3 regions of the Mesorhizobium sp. M0904 genome follow, and region 3 is predicted to be linked to each of the others. Evidence: predicted binding sites of a transcription regulator. Region 3 holds the regulator's gene; each other region holds the start of a gene.
What was found. The regulator PhoB, encoded in region 3, activates phosphate uptake and scavenging genes when phosphate is short. The targets are predictions, from matches to a motif close to TGTCATNNANCTGTCAT.

Region 1 (4,204 bases), on a different contig from region 3:
TTCTCGCCGATCAGCTCGACCCCGGCCTCTTCAAGGGCCTGGATGACCTTCATCAGCGTATCGACCACGCCCCGGACCACGCCGTCGCTCGCTTCCATGCGCTGAATGGTTGGAAGCGAAACCCCGGCGCGCTCGGCGAGGGTCTTCTGATCGATGCCGGCCAGCGCCCTCGCGGCACGCATCTGCGCGGCAGTGATCATCGGTCAAAACCCCGTCTGAGTTCTGCAGTATCACGTATAATACCTTCATAATGATGGGTCAAACATCATCTTGCATATGTGAAACATGCAACAGTCTTTGCCAGCCGGTGCGCTGGCATGCTACAAACCTCGACATCGTTAGGCGGGACATCCATTGCGGTACCGATTTCACAGGTACGACCTTAAAAAGGATGAGCAGGTGAAGACATTCAAAGCGTTGGCGACCTCGACAGTCTTGCTGTCGATGGTTTTCCTGCTGGCAGGCTGCGGACATGGCCTGATCAACAGGCTGATTTGAAGTAGTCCGGCCGACGTCAGGTGCCGTCGGCCCGCCCTAGCCATCGCTGCAGCAATCGTGCCGCCAGCCAGCACAGCATCGCCCAGGCAAAGCCGGCGCACCAGCCGGCCAGCACGTCGGACGGCCAGTGGACGCCGAGATAGATGCGGCTGATGCCGACGACCACCGTCGTCAGCACCGCCAGCACGAGTACATAGATCTTCGTTGTGCGCCCGGGCAAAAACCGTGCCGCCATGCTGCCCAGCGTCAAATACGTCACCGCCGACAGCATGGCGTGGCCGCTCGGAAACGAAAGCGATGCCACATCGGCGAGATGCGAGACCAGATCGGGGCGCGGCCGGTCGATATCGAATTTCAGCACGCTTGACAGGAGCTGGCCGCCCGCCACCGCGACGAACATGAGAAGCGCCGCGCCTGGCCTGCGGATAAGGAGCAGATAGACGATCATTGCTGCCGTGATCAGCACCAGCACGCTGGCGCTGCCAAGGCTGGTGACGTCGCGCATCGCTCCTTCCAGCCACGCCGGTCCGATCGGATTGTCAGGCTGGCCGGCCTTGCGGAAGGCAAGCAGGATTTCGGTGTCGAAGGCATGCGGCGTGGTCGCCCGCGCCAGCTCCATCAGTTCTTCGAACCCCCACAGCCCGCCGGCAATGACCAGCCCGGCCAGCAGAACCGGGAACTCCAGCCAGTTGCGCAGTCTGCTTGCAATCTTCTTCATCGGCCCGATCGCAGCTACAGCCTTTGCAGATAGGGCCCGAGCGTGATCAGCGCCACAGCTGCGATGGCAAGCACAATGCCGGTTGCCTGCAAGGCATTGACGCGCTCGCCGAAGAAGACCAGCGCCACCACATTCACCGACACCAGCTGGATCACCGCCGACAGGCTGAACGACACAGACATGCCGAATTCACGGATCAGCCTCAGCATGATCAGATTGCCCAGCGAATAGAGCGCCAACGTCAGCACGATCTTGCCGAGGCTCGGCGCCAGCCCCCACTGTTTTGCGGCCATCGCCGCCAGCAGGAAGATCACCGTCGAAACGCAGAGCTGCCCAAGTCCCCAGAAACTCACTTTTGTTCCTCCCGATGCAGTCCCTACGCGCCTGCCGCAGCTCTTGTTTCCGAAGCGCCGGTCGCGGTCAAGCGGGGCTGATGTTGGATACGAAATCGCAGGTGGCAATTAGCCCGCATGTCATCAAACTGTGACCTGCCGGTAATACCGGATTGGCCAGGCAACACGCTCCAGCAATCCATCCAGCCAGAGGCAGGCCCCCATGACTGAACAGCGCTCGACCGAACACCGCACCCCTGACGCCCATTTCCGCACCAGCCTGCTCGAGGAAAACGATGGGCCAGGAGCCAATCCCACCGACAACCGCACCATGGGTGAGATCATCGCCGCGCGGTTCTCGCGCCGCGGCTTCCTCAAGGGCTCGCTTGCCGTCTCGGCCATAGCCGCTACCGTTAGCCCGCTGGCGCTGATCGCCGCCGACAACGCCCGCGCCGCCGAAGGCTCCGCTTTCGCTTTCGACGAGCTCGAGGCCGGCATCGACGACAAGCATCACGTCGCACCTGGCTATGACGCCGACGTGCTGCTGCGCTGGGGCGATCCGCTGTTCGCCGATTCGCCGGAATTCGATCCGACAAAACAGTCGGCGGAAGCCCAGGCCAGACAATTCGGCTACAACAACGACTATGTCGGTTATATCCCGATCGGCGGCTCGGCCGAGCACGGCCTGCTGGTCGTCAACCACGAATACACCAATCCGCATCTGATGTTCCCGGGCCTCGTCACCATCGTCGATGGCAAAGCCAAGCAGGCGCCCCTCAGCAAGGAGCAAGTCGATGTCGAGATGGCCGCGCATGGCGGCACCATTGTCGAGATCCGCAAAGAAGCCGGCAAATGGCAGGTCGTGCGCGACGGCAAGCACAACCGCCGCATCACCTCCAATACCGAGATGGCACTGTCTGGCCCCGTCGCCGGCCACGACCGCGTCAAGACCAGCACCGACCCGAGCGGCACGAAGGTCATCGGCACCCTCAACAACTGCGCCGGCGGCGTCACGCCGTGGGGCACCTATGTCATGGCCGAGGAGAACATCCACGGCTATTTCTCGGGCGAGCTGCCGCAGGGCCATAACGAGGCGGCCAATTACAAGCGCCTCGGCATTCCCGAAGGCGCCTATGAATGGGCGGCGCATCACGACCGTTTCGATATCGGCAAGGAGCCGAACGAGCCGAACCGCTTCGGCTGGATCGTCGAGGTCGACGTCCAGGATCCGACGTCGGTGCCGAGGAAGCGCACCGCCATGGGCCGTTTCAAGCATGAGGGCGCAGAATCGATCGTCGCCAAGGATGGCCGTGTCGTCTTCTACCTCGGCGACGACGAGCGTTTCGACTATGTCTATAAGTTCGTCACCACAGGCAAGTTCAATCCGGACGATCGCGCCGCCAACATGAATTTGCTCGACGACGGCACCTTGCATGTCGCCAAGTTCGCCGAGGACGGTTCGATCGAATGGCTGCCGATCGTCTTCGGCCAGGGGCCGCTGGGGGCGGAAAACGGCTTTGCCAGCCAGGCCGACGTGCTGATCGAGACGCGCCGTGCCGCCGACCTGCTTGGCGCCACCAAGATGGACCGCCCGGAAGACATCCAGCCCAATGCCGCCAATGGCAAGGTTTATGTCATGCTGACCAACAATTCGAAGCGCAAGGCCGATCAGGTCGACGCCGCCAATCCGCGCGCCGAAAACGCCTTTGGCCATATCATTGAGATCGTCGAGGATGGCGGTGATTTCGCTGCGACCAAGGGCAAGTGGGAAATCCTGCTGAAATGCGGTGATCCCGCCGTGGCCGAAATCGGCGCCACCTTCTCCACCGCAACCACTGCCAATGGCTGGTTCGGCATGCCGGACAATTGCGCGGTCGATTCGGCCGGCCGCCTCTGGGTTGCTACCGACGGCCAGGGCCCGAAGGCCACAGGCCGCACCGACGGCCTGTGGGCGGTCGACACGGAAGGCCCGGCGCGGGCGACCTCAAAGCTGTTTTTCCGTGTGCCGATCGGCGCCGAAATGTGTGGTCCCCTGTTTGCGCCGGACGACCAGACTGCTTTCGTTGCTGTCCAGCATCCAGGCGACGGTGGCGAGGACTGGGAGGCTTTTGGGCGTCCCTCCTATTATGAGGATTTGTCGACCCGCTGGCCTGACTTCAAGCCGGACATGCCGGTGCGCCCGGCGGTCGTTGCCATCACCAGGCAAGGCGGCGGCAAGATCGCGGTCTGAGACGCAGGAAGGCCTTGCAGTCTCGAGGAAGGATTTCGACCATACGAAATCCTTCCTTTCCTGATATGAGATGCATCCATGCTGCGCATCATGCGCCGACCAATCATTCGGTGCGCTGAACCACGGCCACATTCATTGTGCTTCGCAACCTGAAGCCAATGGACTCGTATAGTCTGATGGCCGTGGCGTTGCTGGCATAGGCGTGGAGATAGGGAACTTCGCCGCGCGCCATTATCCGGTTTGCCACGAACAGGGACAGCAGCTTGCCTAGGCCACCGCCGCGAAATTCCGGATGTGAGCACACCCCGCTGAGTTCGGTATAGCCAGGTTGCTTCATGCGCTCGCCGGCCATTGCCACAAGTCTGCCCTCGATTTTCACGCCCCAAAAATCGCCCAGGCTCAGGGCTTCGAGCGTGAATGGGCCAG
Region 2 (4,204 bases), on a different contig from region 3:
CCGTAAAGGATAGGAAAGTCGAGCTGCTCGTCGGTGGCATCAAGTGCTGCAAAAAGATCGAACACCTCGTTGACCACTTCGACATGGCGCGCATCCGGCCGGTCGATCTTGTTGATGACGACGATCGGCTTCAGCCCAACCTTGAGCGCCTTGCCGACGACGAATTTGGTCTGCGGCATCGGGCCCTCGGCGGCGTCGACCAGCACGATGGCCGAATCCACCATCGACAGGATGCGCTCGACCTCGCCGCCGAAATCGGCGTGGCCGGGCGTGTCGACGATGTTGATGCGGGTATCCTTCCAGTCGACCGAGGTCGCCTTGGCCAGGATGGTGATGCCGCGTTCCTTTTCAAGATCGTTTGAATCCATGGCGCGCTCGGCGACGCGCTGGTTGTCGCGGAACGAGCCGGACTGTTTCAGGAGCTGGTCGACGAGGGTGGTTTTTCCATGGTCGACGTGCGCGATGATCGCGATATTGCGGATTTTCATGTTTTGGTCTCGGGAGCGTTGCAGGCAGCAGGCCAAAAGGCGCTGCCTCTTTCGGTTGGGCGGCTCATACAGGGTTTTTCGCAATTGCGAAAGAGGAGGCGAGCCACCAAATAAAGTCACCAAATCTTAAATGTCTTGGTGTGAAGTGGAATTATTAACCAAGGCGGAACCTTTCGTGGTCCGGACAGTTCGAATTTCATGATCGAGACAGGCATCAAACTCCGGCCGATTTTGGCATGTACCGCGCTCGCCGTCCTCCTCGCGGCAAGCGCGGCGCAATCGGCCGCGCCGTCCAAGGAGACGCGGTCTGCTCTGCCGTCCGACAAGCGCTCGGCAGAGCAGCTTTTTGCCGATGCTCCGGACGGCGTCGACCCGGTGGTAACCGGACCGGTCAGCACCGCCTTCAAGCAAAGGCAAAAAAACGCCGGATGCGACAGCGCCGTCTGGCCCAAGATTCCCGTCGTCTGCTATCCCGATTGATGCACATCCACCTTCCGGGTGGTCCTAAAAGGCAATCTCACGCCGATCGCACCGGATCGAGCGTGACCTTGTAGAGTTCGCTGTCGTCGCGATCCATCAGCCGCACCGTCAACTGCTCGGTGGCTCCATCGATGTCGACGAGCCCGAAGAACTGCAGGCCGGCCGACGGCGGCAGGTTCTGACCCTGTTCGGCGGTCGGTGCCTTGATGAACCTCAGCTCCGGGCCGAAAGTCATGTCGAAAGCATTCGGTCCGAATGTGCCGGCGTGGATCGGACCCGAAACGAATTCCCAGAACGGATTGAAGTCCTGGAACTGCGCCTTGTCCGGATTGTAATAATGCGCGGCTGTGTAATGCACGTCTGCGGTTAGCCAGACGGTATTGCTGATCCCCGCGTTCTTTATATAGCGAAGGAGGTCGGCAATTTCCAGCTCGCGCCCCTTGGCCGGGCCATTGTCGCCATTGCTGATTGCCTCGGCCCCGACCTTCTTGGTGCCGTCGTTCCAGACGACGAGGCCGAGCGGCATGTCGGCGGCGATGATTTTCCAGGTTGCATTGGAATTCGCCAGCTCGCGCTTCAGCCATTTCGTCTGTTGTTCGCCGAGGATGCGCGATTGCGGCGTCATCGTCTCCTGCATATTCTGACCGTTGGGGCCGCGATAGGAACGCATGTCGAGGAAGAACACGTCGAGCAACGGCCCATAGGCGATTTTGCGGTAGACACGGCCGGGCTCCGATGGCTCGTAGCGGATCGTCGTCATTTCGTGGAAGGCGCGCGCCGCGCGTGCCGCCAGTACATGGATGGATTTTTCGGTGTAGCGGTCGTCGGCGCTCAGATCCTTCGAATCCGACCAGTTGTTCACCACCTCGTGGTCGTCCCACTGGTAGAACGTCGGGCAGATGGCGTTCAGCGCCAGCACGTTCCTGTCCATCAAATTGTATTTCCACTGACCCCGGTATTCGTCCAGCGTCTCGGCAACCTTGCGTTTTTCGTCGATCAGCACGGTGTTCTTCCACTTGCCGCCGCCGGGCAGGTCGACCTCGTCCTTCATCGCGCCATCGGCATAGATCGTATCGCCCGAATGCAGGAAGAAGTCCGGCGTGTGCTTGGCGATAGTGGCGTAGGTCTTCATGCCGGTGTCGTCGATGCCCCAGCCCTGGCCAGCGGTGTCGCCCGACCAAGCGAAACGAATGTCGCGCTTCGAGGCAGGTGCCGTGCGGAAGCGGCCGACGATCGGCTCGGAAACGGCGTTAATATCGGAAAGATCGGCCGCGACCATGCGGTAGAAGATGTCCTGGTCGGAGGCGAGATCGGTAAGCAGCCGCTTCACCGTATAGTCGCTGGCCGGCGAGCTATCGAGCGGCGCCAGGCGGACGGCATTGGCGAAGCTCTCCGTCGGCGACACTTCGAACATGACGCGCGACGGCCGGTCCGTGCGCGCCCAGACCATGCCGCTGGTCGCATCGACGTCGCCGGATTGGATCCCGTGGGTAAAGGCCGGGCGCTGATTGGCGCGCGAGTAATAGGGAAGCGCGAGGCCCGACGCGCCGACCAGGCCAACGGCGCTGGCCGACGTGACGAAAGCGCGCCGCGTCATCGAAATCTTGTTCATGGCTGTCTCCTGGATGGCGTTGAACGTCGCCGCCAAGCTCCAGCTTCAATGTTTCAAGCACATTTCGAAACGATGAAGGTTTTCTGACATCAACAGGATGGCGAATCTCCCTCCTTGAGGGGGAGATGTCGCCGGAGGCGACAGAGGGGGTCGTCTCGCATGGAGCACCGACCTCTTGCGCCTGCGATAAGGGGCCGAGCCCGGTCGGACCGACCCCCTCTGGCCGCTTCGCGGCCATCTCCCCCTCAAGGGGGAAGATTAGCGCTCAGCCGTTGCAACTCAAGCCGCCTGCGGTTCCGGCTCGAAGGCCGGGCGGCTGGTGTTGATCAGCAGCGAGATGCAGGCGGCGGCTATTGCCGTCATACCGGCGATCAGGAAGGCAAGCTCGTAATTGCCTTGCAGCTCGCGCATGGTGCCGCCGAAGAAGGCCGCTGTCGCGGCGCCAACCTGATGGCCGGCGACGATCCAGCCGAAGACGATCGGTCCGCTGCGGTCGCCGAACGCCTCGTTGGAAAGCCTCAGCGTCGGCGGCACCGTGGCGATCCAGTCCAGTCCGTAAAACACGGCGAAGATGATCAAGCTGGTGGCCGAAAAGCCGGAATAGGGCAGATAGATCAACGACAGGCCGCGGATGCCGTAATAGACGCCGAGCAGCTTGCGCGGATCGAAACGGTCGGTGAGCCAGCCCGATAGCGTCGTGCCGATCAGGTCGAAAATGCCCATCATCGACAGCAGGCCGGCGGCTTGCACTTCGCCTATGCCCATGTCGCCGCAAAAGGCGATCAGGTGCGTGCCGACCAGCCCGTTGGTGGTGAAGCCGCAGACGAAGAAAGTGGCGAACAGATACCAGAACACGCGCGTGCCGGCGGCGCGGCGCAGCGTGCTCAGCGTATGCGAAAGGAAATTGCCTTGCGCGGCCGGCGGCGCCGGCGGCACGTCGTCGGCATCGGCGCCATAGCGGACCATGCCGATCGAGGCCGGGCGCTCCGGCACCAGCATATAGACCAGCGGCACCAGGCAGGCGGTGGCCACGGCAATGGCGATGGCGACCGGCTTCCAGCCGCCTGACTGGGCGAGCGAGGCGAGCAACGGCAGGAAGACCAGCAGCCCGGTGGCGCTGGACGCCGACATCAGTCCCATCACCAGGCCGCGATTGGTCTTGAACCAGCGGTTGACGATGGTTGCGCCGAGCACGGTGGCGACGGCGCCCGAGCTGACGCCGGAAAGCACGCCCCAGGTGAGGAGCAGATGCCACGGCTTGGTCATCAACAGGCTGAGCGCGGTCGATCCCGACATCAAAAGCAGCGCGGCAAGCAAGGTGCGGCGCAGCCCGATCCGCTCCATCAGCGCCGCGGCAAACGGCCCGGTCAGGCCATAGAGGAAGATGCCGGTGGCAGCGGCCAGCGAGACGACGTCGCGCCGCCAGCCGAAACTGTTCTCCAGCGGCAGCATCATGACTGCCGGCGCCGAACGCAGGCCCGCTGCGATCAGCAGGCAAAGGAAGATGACGGCGACCACGACGAAAGCGTAGTGCTGGCCAAACGGGCGGGATTGAGCTATCATGTTACTGACCGGTACGTTGCAGGAGCGCGGAACATACGTACCGACCGGTAACATTGTCAAC
Region 3 (4,204 bases):
CCCGCCAGAATGGCGGTCGTGAATTTCTTCATCATATCCTCCCTGCGCCGCGTACGGCGTGACCAATTGGCTCAAAGACCAGCTTAGAAGCTCTAATTTTTTCGAGCCTCGAAAAAATACTGGCCCGATCTCCGGCTGCTGTCAACATCGATTCTGATGGATTTTGATCACTGTGCGAGTTTTTTCGAGCGTCGGAATAAACGATGACAGCGCCACCTGCATCTGACACTATTTGCCGCATCCGACACTATTTGTCGGACATTACCGACGGCTTCCGGTTCATGAGCGGCCGCGGCAACCGGGAGGAAAGCAAAACGATGTCGGTCGGAATCCGCCATGACGATTTGCGCCGGCGCAACCGGGCGATGGTGATCTCGGCGGTGCGCCGGGCCGGCCAGCCATCGCGTACGGAGATCGCAGCCACCACCGGCCTCAGTCATTCAACCATATCGGCGATCTCCTCCGACCTGATACGGGAAGGCATCCTCGCCGAGAGCAAGGCAAGTGAGCCCGTTTCGTTGAAACGCGGTCGTCCACAGGTCGGCCTCGCCCTCAACCCGGAAGCGGCGGCGGTGCTGACTGTGGTGTTGTCGCTGAATTTCCTGTCGGCCGCCATTATCGACTATGCGGGACAGGTGGTCGCCGAGGAACAGCGCCGGCCGGACACGCTGACCATGCCGCGCGACGAGCTGATCCGCGAATGCATGGCCATCGTCCGGCGCCGGCTTGAGGACCCAGACCTTGACGTCCGCAGTGTCGCCCGCATCGCCCTGGCGATTCAGGGCATTACCGACTCCCCTGCACGCGCCATGCTGTGGTCGCCGATCACGCCGCAGACCGACATCGCCTTTGCCGACATGCTGGAGGACGAATTCGGCATCCCGGCCACGGTGGAGAACGACTGCAATATGATGGCGGTGGCTTTGCGCTGGCGCAATCCGGATCGCTATCGCGACGACTTCATCGCCATCCTGCTTTCGCATGGCATCGGTATGGGGCTTGTGCTGAAGGGCGAACTGTTCACCGGGACGCATTCCTCGGGCGGCGAATTTGGCCACATGATCCATCGTCCGGGCGGAGCGCTCTGCCGTTGCGGGCGGCGCGGCTGCATCGAAGCCTATGCCGGCAACTATGCCATCTGGCGCAACGCCAGGCAGATGAGCGAAGACAGCGAACCGGTCGCCGACGTCAGCGACGCCGACATGCGCGCGCTGGCCGCCCGCGCGCGCGAGAAGGATGGGCCGGAACGCGAGGCCTACCGCAAGGCCGGCGAAGCGCTGGGTTTCGGTCTCGGCTCGCTGTTCGCGCTGATCGATCCGGCACCGGTCGCGATGGTCGGCGCCAGTGCCGCCGCCTTCGATCTGATCGAGCCGGCCTTGCGCAAGGCCATCGCCCAGACCGCCGGCGGCCAGCACTCCGGCTCGATCTCCTTCGATACCGAGCCGAACGAATTGCCGCTGATCCGCGAAGGCTGCGCGATGCGGGCGTTAAGCTTCGTCGACCAGGAGATTTTCGCGCCGGGCGCGCAAATGAGGCCCGGCGTCAGAAAGAACGTCGCCTGACCAGGCGGGTCAATCTTCCCGGATCGCGTAACCGGCACCGCGGATGGTGCGGATGACATCCGGCATGCGGCCGTTGTTGACGGCTTTGCGCAGCCGCCCGACATGCACGTCAACGGTGCGTTCGTCGATATAGATCGTCTCGCCCCAGACATTATCGAGCAACTGGCTACGCGAGAAGACGCGGCCCGGATGCCGCATCATGAACTCGAGCAACCGGAATTCGGTCGGCCCGAGCCGGATCTCGCTCTTCTTGCGATAAACCCTGTGCGATTCGCGATCGAGCACGATGTCGCCGACCTTCAGCACGCTGGACAGCACTTCCGGCTTGGCGCGGCGCAGCAGCGCCTTGACCCTGGCCATGAATTCCGGTGTCGAAAACGGTTTGACCAGATAGTCGTCGGCGCCGGTCGAAAGACCGCGCACCCGGTCGCTCTCCTCGCCGCGCGCGGTCAGCATAATGATCGGCAGCCGCTCGGTTTCAGGGCGCACCCGCAACCGGCGGCAGAGCTCGATGCCGGAAACCGCTGGTATCATCCAGTCGAGCACCAGAAGGTCGGGCACATTCTCCTGCAAACGGATCTCGGCTTCGTCGCCACGTGTCACCACCTCGACCTGGTAGCCTTCGGATTCGAGATTGTAGCGGAGCAGCACGCCCAACGGCTCCTCGTCCTCCACCACCATTATGCGTGGTGCGATCATCGGCTGGGCACCCCCATCATGTCACCGGCGCGGACATTGTCGTTTCGTCCTGCTTCGGACGATTGACGGGCAATTGCTCGCCGGTCAGCACATAATACGCATTCTCGGCGATGTTGGTGACATGGTCGCCGATCCGCTCGAGATTCTTGGCGCAGAACAGCAGATGCGTGCAAGCGGTGATGTTGCGCGGATCTTCCATCATGTAGGTCAACAGCTCGCGGAACACGGACGTGTATTTGACGTCGATACGCTCGTCGGCGGCGCGCAGCTTGGCCAACGCGGCCGCATCGCCTGCGGCATATTCCTCGATGACGCCCTGCACCTGGATGAGCACCAGCTGCGCCATCGCATCGATGGAATGCGATAGGTCGCGCGGCGTGACGCTGAGGCCGACCGCGCTCACACGCTTGGCGATGTTCTTGGCAAGGTCGCCGATGCGTTCGAGGTCGCCCGCCATGCGGATCGCTCCGACGACATGGCGCAGATCGTGAGCCATTGGCTGGCGCTTGGCGATCAGGGTGATGGCGCGATCGTCCAGTTCGCGTTGACGCGCATCCATGATGGCGTCGTCGGAGACGACGCGTTGCGCCAGCACGTTGTCGGAATTCAACAGGGCCTTGGTCGCCCCGCCGACCATCGAACCGGCGAGGTCGGCCATGTCGCGGATCAGCTTGCTGATCTGCTCGAGATCCTCGTCGAAAGAAGCGACTGTGTGTTCGCCCATGGTCCTGTCCTCATATGCATGATCGGAACGGCTCAGCCGAAGCGGCCAGTGATGTAGTCCTGCGTGCGCTTCTCGCGGGGCGACGTGAAGATCTTCTCGGTCCGGTCGAACTCGACCAGTTCACCCAGATACATGAAGGCGGTCTGGCGCGACACGCGCGCCGCTTGCTGCATGTTGTGGGTGACGATGACGATCGTGTAGTCGGCTTGCAACTCGTCGATCAGTTCCTCGATCTTGGCCGTCGACAGCGGGTCGAGGGCCGAAGCCGGTTCGTCGAGCAGGATGACTTCCGGCTTCACTGCCACGGTGCGGGCAATGCAGAGCCGCTGCTGCTGGCCGCCGGACAGGCTCAAGCCGCTGGCGTTTAGCTTGTCCTTGACCTCGCTCCACAGCGCGGCCCGCTTCAACGCTTGCTCGACGCGGCCGTCCATCTCGGACTTGCCGAGATTCTCGTAGAGCCTGACGCCGAAGGCGATGTTCTCATAGATCGACATCGGGAACGGCGTCGGCTTCTGGAATACCATGCCGATCTTTGTCCTGAGGAGGTTGAGATCCTGCGACCGGTCGAGAATGTTCTTGCCGTCAAGCAGCACCTGGCCCTCGGCGGTCTGTTTCGGGTAGAGCTCGTAGATGCGGTTGAAGACGCGCAGCAGCGTCGATTTCCCGCAACCCGAAGGGCCGATGAAGGCCGTGACGCTGCGCTCGGGCAGCGACAGGCTGATGTCCTTAAGCGCCTTGCTCTGGCCGTAGTAGAAGTTGAGGTTCTTGACCTCGATCTTCGTCTTCTTGGCGACCGTTTCGGTCATCGTCATGTCTGGGGACAACATCTGTGTCATCTGTCCTCTCTGCGTCCGGTAAGGCTGCGGGCGAGGATGCTCAAGCCCAGAACCGTCAGGGTGATTATGAGTGCGCCGGTCCACGCCAGTTGCTGCCATTCCTCGTAAGGGCTGAGAGCGAACTGGAAGATGGTCACCGGCAGGCTGGCCATCGGCGCGTTGATATTGCTGCTCCAGAACTGGTTGTTGAGCGCGGTGAAAAGCAGCGGCGCCGTCTCGCCGGAAATGCGTGCTATCGCCAGCAATATGCCGGTGACGATGCCGGACAATGCGGCGCGGTAGGCGACCGAACGGATCACCACCCAGCGTGGCGCGCCGATCGCGGCACCGGCTTCACGCAACGCGTTCGGCACCAGGTTGAGCATGTCTTCAGTGGTGCGCAC

Region 1: a site for PhoB is predicted at 1,688-1,704, ahead of NKH80_RS24655 (PhoX family protein). Genes of this name have one in related genera too.
Region 2: a site for PhoB is predicted at 2,653-2,669, ahead of NKH80_RS10255 (alkaline phosphatase D family protein). Genes of this name have one in related genera too.

What each region holds. Positions count from the first base shown of each region.
Region 1 covers NZ_JAMYOC010000026.1:36,339-40,542, forward strand. Annotated here, with positions in the region: gene NKH80_RS24640 (helix-turn-helix domain-containing protein) at 1-200, opposite strand, end outside; gene NKH80_RS24645 (phosphatase PAP2 family protein) at 515-1,216, opposite strand; gene NKH80_RS24650 (hypothetical protein) at 1,231-1,569, opposite strand; gene NKH80_RS24655 (PhoX family protein) at 1,772-3,778, shown strand; gene NKH80_RS24660 (GNAT family N-acetyltransferase) at 3,882-4,204, opposite strand, start outside.
Region 2 covers NZ_JAMYOC010000007.1:216,939-221,142, forward strand. Annotated here, with positions in the region: gene typA (translational GTPase TypA) at 1-488, opposite strand, end outside; gene NKH80_RS10250 (hypothetical protein) at 687-968, shown strand; gene NKH80_RS10255 (alkaline phosphatase D family protein) at 1,006-2,580, opposite strand; gene NKH80_RS10260 (MFS transporter) at 2,860-4,143, opposite strand.
Region 3 covers NZ_JAMYOC010000012.1:145,530-149,733, forward strand. Annotated here, with positions in the region: gene xylF (D-xylose ABC transporter substrate-binding protein) at 1-32, opposite strand, end outside; gene NKH80_RS14985 (ROK family protein) at 318-1,562, shown strand; gene phoB (phosphate regulon transcriptional regulator PhoB) at 1,572-2,261, opposite strand; gene phoU (phosphate signaling complex protein PhoU) at 2,278-2,985, opposite strand; gene pstB (phosphate ABC transporter ATP-binding protein PstB) at 3,018-3,821, opposite strand; gene pstA (phosphate ABC transporter permease PstA) at 3,818-4,204, opposite strand, start outside.